2 linked regions of the Streptomyces venezuelae genome follow. The protein of the gene in region 1 binds, or shares a complex with, the protein of each later gene. Links are inferred from orthologs where the notes say so. Each region holds a gene or a part of one and is shown in the gene's direction. Other genes may lie near its edges.

Region 1 (3,450 bases):
CGGGAGTACGGCGCGGAGGTCACCGTCGTCGAGGCCGAGCAGACCCCGCTGCACGCCGTCCTCGGCCCCGAGGTCGGCCAGATGTTCGCCGACCTGCACGCCGAGCACGGCGTCCGCTTCCACTTCGGCGCACGGCTCACCGAGATCGCGGGGCAGGACGGCATGGTCCTCGCCGCCCGCACGGACGACGGCGAGGAGCACCCCGCGCACGACGTCCTCGCGGCCATCGGAGCGGCCCCCCGCACGGCCCTCGCCGAGTCCGCGGGCCTCGCCCTGGTCGACCGCGCCGAGGGCGGCGGCATCGCTGTCGACGCGTCGCTGCGCACCTCCGACCCCGACATCTACGCGGCGGGCGACGTGGCCTCCGTCCGCCACCCGCTCTTCGGCACGAGCCTGCGCGTCGAGCACTGGGCCAACGCCCTGAACGGCGGCCCGGCCGCCGCGCGCGCGATGCTCGGCCAGGACGTCTCGTACGACCGCGTGCCGTACTTCTTCTCCGACCAGTACGACGTCGGCCTGGAGTACTCGGGCTGGGCGCCCCCGGGGACGTACGACCAAGTGGTGGTGCGCGGCGACGCCGGAAAGCGCGAGTTCATCGCGTTCTGGCTGCGCGACGGGCAGGTCCTCGCGGGCATGAACGTGAATGTGTGGGACGTCACTGACCCCATCCAGCAGCTGATCCGCAAGGGCGCACGCCCCGACTCGAACGCCCTCGCGGACCCGTCGACCCCGCTGGCGTCGCTCCTGGGGTGACCGGCCGGGCAGGAGTGTCACAGGCGAGCCGTAGTATTCCTACGTGGCAGGCAGGATCAATGACGAGGACGTGAAGGCGGTTCGGGACGCGGTCCCGATCGACGCCGTGGTCTCCGACTACCTCCAGCTGCGCAACGCGGGGGGCGGAAACCTCAAGGGTTTGTGCCCCTTCCACGACGAGAAGTCCCCGTCCTTCCAGGTCAGCCCGAGCAAGGGTCTCTTCCACTGCTTCGGCTGCCAGGAAGGCGGCGACACGATCGCCTTCGTGATGAAGATCGACCACCTCACGTTCTCGGAGACGGTCGAGCGCCTCGCCGCCCAGGCGGGCATCACGCTGCGCTACGAAGAGGGGGGGTACAACCCCTCGCACCAGCGCGGCGAGCGGATCCGCCTCGTCGAGGCCCACAAGATCGCCGCCCAGTTCTACGTGGACCAGCTGGAGGGCGCCGAGGCCGAGATCGGCCGGAAGTTCCTCGCCGAGCGCGGCTTCGACCAGGCCGCGGCCGCGCACTTCGGCGTGGGGTACAGCCCGGCCGGCTGGGACCACCTCACGCGCTTCCTGCGCGGCAAGGGCTTCACCGACAAGGAGCTCACCCTCTCCGGTCTCTCCCAGGAGGGCCGCCGCGGCCCCATCGACCGCTTCCGCGGCCGCCTCATGTGGCCGATCCGCGACATCGGCGGAGACGTGGTGGGCTTCGGCGCGCGCAAGCTCCGCGACGACGACAACGGCCCGAAGTACCTGAACACGCCCGAGACGGCGATCTACAAGAAGTCCCAGGTCCTGTACGGCATCGACCTGGCCAAGAAGGAGATCGCCAAGTCCAGCCGCGCCGTCGTCGTCGAGGGGTACACGGACGTGATGGCCTGCCACCTGGCCGGCATCACCACCGCCATCGCGACCTGCGGCACGGCCTTCGGCGGCGACCACATCAAGATCCTCCGCCGCCTCCTGATGGACAACGGCTCGGCCCGCGTGATCTTCACCTTCGACGGTGACGCGGCGGGCCAGAAGGCCGCTCTGCGCGCCTTCGAGGACGACCAGAAGTTCGCCGCCGAGACGTACATCGCGATCGCGCCCGACGGCATGGACCCCTGCGACCTGCGGCTCGCCAAGGGCGACGCGGCAGTCGCGGAGCTCGTCGAACCGCGCACGCCGCTCTTCGAGTTCGCGCTGCGCCAGATCGTCGCGCGGTACGACCTGGAGACCCCCGCGGGCCGCGCGGCCGCCCTCGACGAGGCGGGCCCCGTGGTGGCCCGCATCAAGAACAGCGGCGCGCAGCACGAGGTCGCCGTGCAGCTCGCCGGCATGCTCGGCATCCTCGACACCCAGTTCGTCGTCAAGCGCGTCGCTCAGCTCGCCCGCTGGGCCCGCGACCGCGGCGGCAGGGGCCCCGCACCCGCCCCCGCCGCCCAGCGCTCCGCGGGGGCGTACGAGAGCGCGCCGCAGGGCTTCAGCGGCCCCGCGCTCAACCTGCGCAGCCCCGCGCACCGCACCGAGCGCGAACTGATCAAGCTGGCCCTGCAGTACCCGCAGTTGGTCTCCCCGGCCTTCGACGCGTACGGCACGGACGAGTTCACCGCCCCGCCCTACGCCGCGGTGCGCCGCGCCATCGAGGAGGCGGGCGGCGCGGAGTACGGAGCACAGGACCCGCAGGAGTACCTCGTACGCGTCCGCGAAGCCGCGCCCGACGACGCGGTCCGCGCGATGGTCACCGAGCTCGCCGTCGAGGCGATCCTGCGCAAGACCGTCGACGAGATGTACGCGGGCATCCAGCTCGTGCAGGTCCGGCTGCGCGCCGTCGACCGCCGCATCCGCGACGTCCAGGGCACCCTCGCCCGCGTGGGCGCGGGCGGCGACCCGCAGCATCTGACCGCGGTGCAGAACGAGTTGTGGGTCCTGCAGCAGTACGGACAGGCGCTCCGCGAGCGGGGCGCGGACGCGCTCTGAGGCGCCCCGCCGGGCTCCCCGGCGATTGGATCCGGGGTAACGGGGTTACCCGTCGGGTAACCACGCGGTCACGGACCGGACTCAAAAAGTCACCGCACGCCCCTCGTGGCGGCCGTGTGTCGTACCCCACACTGGGTTCCGGTGCCTGAGTCCTCGGAGCGCGGCCGACCCGCCGACAGCGGGTCCGAGACCCCCGCGGTTCCACAATTCGTGTTCGGGACGGACAGCGGCGAGGCCGCCGTCCCTCTCCCGTTGCCGCACGCCTCAGATGCGATCACCCTGGAGGTCGCCCCCGTGCAGACCCAGACCCTCACCCAGACCGACACCGCCCCGCGCGCGGATGCGGATACGGACGTCCTGGAGTCGGTCCCGCCCCAGAGCCGAGCCACTCGGCACCCCGAGGCCTCGGCAACGCAGGAAACGGCCCGGGATACCGCACAGCCACGAGAAGCATCCACCTCGCAGGACGACACCCAAGAGGCCCCGCACGCCACCGACACCCCCGACGCTCCCGAGGCCCTCGCGCCCGAGATCCTCGACCTCCCCGCGCCCCGCAGCCGCGCCGACACCGGCGGCCCGTCCTCCGACCTGTTCCGCCAGTACCTGCGCGAGATCGGGCGGATTCCGCTGCTCACCGCCGCGGAGGAGGTGGAGCTCGCCCGCGCCGTCGAGGCCGGTCTCTTCGCCGAGGAGAAGCTGAGCAACACCCCCGACCTGGACTCCCAACTCGCCCTGGACCTCGACAAGCT
Region 2 (3,301 bases), 1.6 Mb from region 1 along the record:
CGGCAGGACGACGGCGATGACGGCGGCGCCGAGGAGCAGCGCGAGCCAGATGCCGTCCATGCCCTGCCGGATGGCCGCCTGGAGATCTCCGGCGCCGACTCGGCGGGCGACGGCGGCCGTGGTGGCGTACGCGAGGAAGACGAAGATGCTCACCGCGGTGGTGAGGAGCGCCGAGGCGACGCCGAGGCCGGCAAGTTGTGCGGTGCCGAGATGCCCGACGATGGCGCTGTCGGCGAGCACGAAGAGCGGCTCGGCCACGAGCGCGCCGAAAGCGGGGACGGCGAGTGCGATGATCTCTCGGTCATGCCTTCGCCGTGCGGCCTTGGGTGCCGCGGGAGCCTGTGTCATGCACACCAATCTAATCTTCCACAGGTAAGAGATGCAATGCTATTGGGACCCTTACCTGACCGGCTGCCGGGTGCGCCGTCACGAGCCGTTTGCGGAGATCTTGGTCCGACTGGGAAAGTTTTTCTTCTGCACAGCCGGTGGACGGGAAAGGTGCAGGTCAGGTGATGTTTCCATAACCTGCTGAGGGCTTGTTCACAGGCCTGTCCACCGGCCCGTGCACAGGTTTGGCGGAGTTCTCCACAGCATCGGGCCCGTCATCCACACCGCCTGTGGATAACCAGATTGGCTGACGGTGCCCACAGGCCTACCGTGGTCCGGCGCCCGCCTCGTCGTACGACCTCGGAAACCCCGGAAAACCGACGCGTCAGAACCGGAGTTGGGCCCGCTTATTTGTCAGTGTCGTGCCGTACGAAAGAGAGGCACGGCGAGGTCCGCGCGGCGGACGGGAGGAGGTGGCCCGGTGAGTATCTCCGAGCCTTTGGACGACCCCTGGGCCGACAGCGGTCCCAGTGACCGTCTGCCCGTCTCCCGCCAGCGCCGCGACGGCGGTGGTGGCCGGAGCCGCGACGAACAGCACGATCGTGGCCGCGAGGGCGGCTGGGACGGTGGGGGCTCGTCGTTCGAGCGCGTTCCCCCGCAGGATCTCGACGCGGAGCAGTCGGTGCTCGGCGGCATGCTGCTCTCCAAGGACGCGATCGCCGACGTCGTCGAGGTCCTCAAGGGCCACGATTTCTACCGGCCCGCGCACGAGACGATCTACGCCTCGATCCTCGACCTCTACGCGAAGGGCGAGCCGGCCGACCCCATCACCGTGGCGGCCGAGCTCACCAAGCGGGGCGAGATCACCAAGGTCGGCGGCGCATCGTATCTGCACACGCTCGTGCAGACGGTGCCGACAGCGGCGAACGCGGAGTACTACGCGGAGATCGTCCACGAGCGGGCGGTGCTGCGCCGCCTCGTCGAGGCCGGCACGAAGATCACCCAGATGGGATACGCGGCCGACGGCGACGTCGACGAGATCGTCAACAGCGCCCAGGCCGAGATCTACGCGGTCACCGAGCAGCGCACCACGGAGGACTACCTTCCGCTCGGCGACATCATGGAGGGTGCTCTCGACGAGATCGAGGCGATCGGCTCGCGGTCGGGCGAGATGACCGGCGTGCCGACCGGCTTCACCGACCTCGACCAGCTCACCAACGGTCTGCACCCGGGCCAGATGATCATCATCGCGGCCCGTCCCGCCATGGGTAAGTCGACGCTGGCCCTCGACTTCGCGCGGGCCTGTTCGATCAAGCACAACATGCCGAGCGTGATCTTCTCGCTCGAAATGGGGCGCAACGAGATCGCCATGCGTCTGCTCTCCGCCGAGGCACGCGTGGCCCTGCACCACATGCGCTCCGGCACGATGACCGACGAGGACTGGACGCGCCTCGCCCGCCGCATGCCGGACGTCTCGGCCGCCCCGCTCTACATCGACGACTCCCCGAACCTGTCGATGATGGAGATCCGTGCGAAGTGCCGCCGCCTCAAGCAGCGGAACGACCTGAAGCTCGTCGTCATTGACTATCTGCAGCTGATGCAGTCGGGCGGATCCAAGCGGTCCGAGAGCCGCCAGCAGGAAGTCTCGGACATGTCGCGAAACCTGAAGCTCCTCGCCAAGGAACTGGAGCTGCCGGTCATCGCCCTCTCGCAGCTGAACCGTGGTCCCGAGCAGCGCACCGACAAGAAGCCCATGGTCTCCGACCTGCGTGAATCCGGCTCGATCGAGCAGGACGCGGACATGGTGATCCTGCTGCACCGCGAGGACGCGTACGAGAAGGAGTCGCCGCGCGCGGGCGAGGCGGACATCATCGTGGGCAAGCACCGTAACGGCCCCACGGCGACGATCACCGTCGCCTTCCAGGGCCATTACTCGCGCTTCGTGGACATGGCACAGACCTGACGGGCCCCGCACGGCCCCCGGACCACCCCGGTCCAGGGGCCACACGGCGGTTCAGGGCACGGTGATGACGATCTTTCCGCGGGCATGACCGGCGGCGCTGGCTTCGTGCGCCGATGCCGTCTCCTTCAGCGCGAACACTGCGTGCAGCGGGATGGTGAGTTGGCCCTGATCCGCGAGCCGGGCCGCCAGTGGCAGCCCGGCCCAGCCCGGTGACGCTCCTGCCTCGGAGCGGGAGAACCGCACTCCGTGCCGGTCCGCGTCGAAGTCGGCGATGGTGATCACGCGACGAGGGTCGCCGGTGATCGCCACCAGTTCGGCGAGCGAGCCCTTGCCGGCCGCGTCCAGCACCACATCGATGCCGTGCGGAGCCAGCGGGGCGACGCGTTCGGCGAGCCCGGGCCCGTAAGTGACCGGAACGACGCCGAGCCGGTCGAGGAAGCCGTGGTTGCCCTCGCTCGCCGTGCCGATCACGGAGAGGCCGCGAGCCCGCGCGAGTTGCGCGGTGACGGTCCCGACGCCTCCCGCGGCGCCCTCGATCAGCAGGGTCATGCCCTCGGTGGCTTCGAGGGCCTCCAGCACGCGCGTGGCCGTGTCGACATTGCCCGCGGCGCCGCCCGCTTCCTCGAAGGACCACGCCCGGGGGTTGTGGGCCCAGGCCTCCAGGACGGCGTACCGGGCCGCGGCCCCTCCCCGATCGGCGAAGGGGACGAGCCCGAAGACCGCGTCTCCCACGGCGGTGCCGACCACCCCCTCTCCCACCTCGTCGACCGTCCCGGCGGCATCCATCCCGGGAATGTGGGGGAAGTCCAGGGGTGCGATGTCCCGCAGCATCCCTGAACGCAGGTACCAGTCGGCGGGGGTGACGCCGGTGGCCCGCACCGCGACGCGGACCTGGCCGGGCCCCGCGTGCGGCTCTTCGGCCTCCTCCAGGCAGAGGACTTCGGGGCCGCCGTAGCGGTGATAGCGCATGGCAAACACAGACAACCTCCGTGCGGGAATGCTTGCTTCGGG

Evidence for each region. Proteins that work in one complex are often made in the same cells at the same time.
Region 2: the proteins of dnaG (region 1) and dnaB are in contact, whole or in part, in a crystal structure (PDB 2R6A), measured with the Geobacillus stearothermophilus proteins. The link is inferred for Streptomyces venezuelae from one-to-one orthologs. Residues at the interface, in WP_049624496.1 of Geobacillus stearothermophilus: Lys456, Leu457, Leu458, Pro459, Ala460, Asn463, Ala464, Leu467, Leu535, Leu536, Ile537, Ala538, Gln544, Glu545, Asp548, Tyr549, His552; in WP_033016901.1 of Geobacillus stearothermophilus: Ser13, Glu15, Ala16, Gln18, Glu91, Leu92, Asp94, Ala95, Val96, Pro97, Thr98, Ala99, Ala100, Asn101, Tyr104, Tyr105, Ile108.

The regions. Positions count from the first base shown.
Region 1 is NZ_CP029192.1:6,117,278-6,120,727, forward strand. What follows is about bases 257-3,248. They hold dnaG (DNA primase), read left to right. Parts: upstream 257-796; coding sequence 797-2,701; downstream 2,702-3,248. Other genes in these bases: DEJ48_RS26805 (NAD(P)/FAD-dependent oxidoreductase), read left to right, coding at 257-753; DEJ48_RS26815 (RNA polymerase sigma factor), read left to right, coding at 2,843-3,248. Also shown: more of DEJ48_RS26805, read left to right, coding at 1-256; more of DEJ48_RS26815, read left to right, coding at 3,249-3,450. UniProt on the Escherichia coli protein: RNA polymerase that catalyzes the synthesis of short RNA molecules used as primers for DNA polymerase during DNA replication.
Region 2 is NZ_CP029192.1:4,525,444-4,528,744, forward strand. What follows is about bases 207-3,049. They hold dnaB (replicative DNA helicase), read left to right. Parts: upstream 207-808; coding sequence 809-2,290; downstream 2,291-3,049. Other genes in these bases: DEJ48_RS19615 (MATE family efflux transporter), read right to left, coding at 207-348; DEJ48_RS19625 (NADP-dependent oxidoreductase), read right to left, coding at 2,342-3,049. In the rest of the region: more of DEJ48_RS19615, read right to left, coding at 1-206; more of DEJ48_RS19625, read right to left, coding at 3,050-3,268. UniProt on the Escherichia coli protein: The main replicative DNA helicase, it participates in initiation and elongation during chromosome replication. Travels ahead of the DNA replisome, separating dsDNA into templates for DNA synthesis.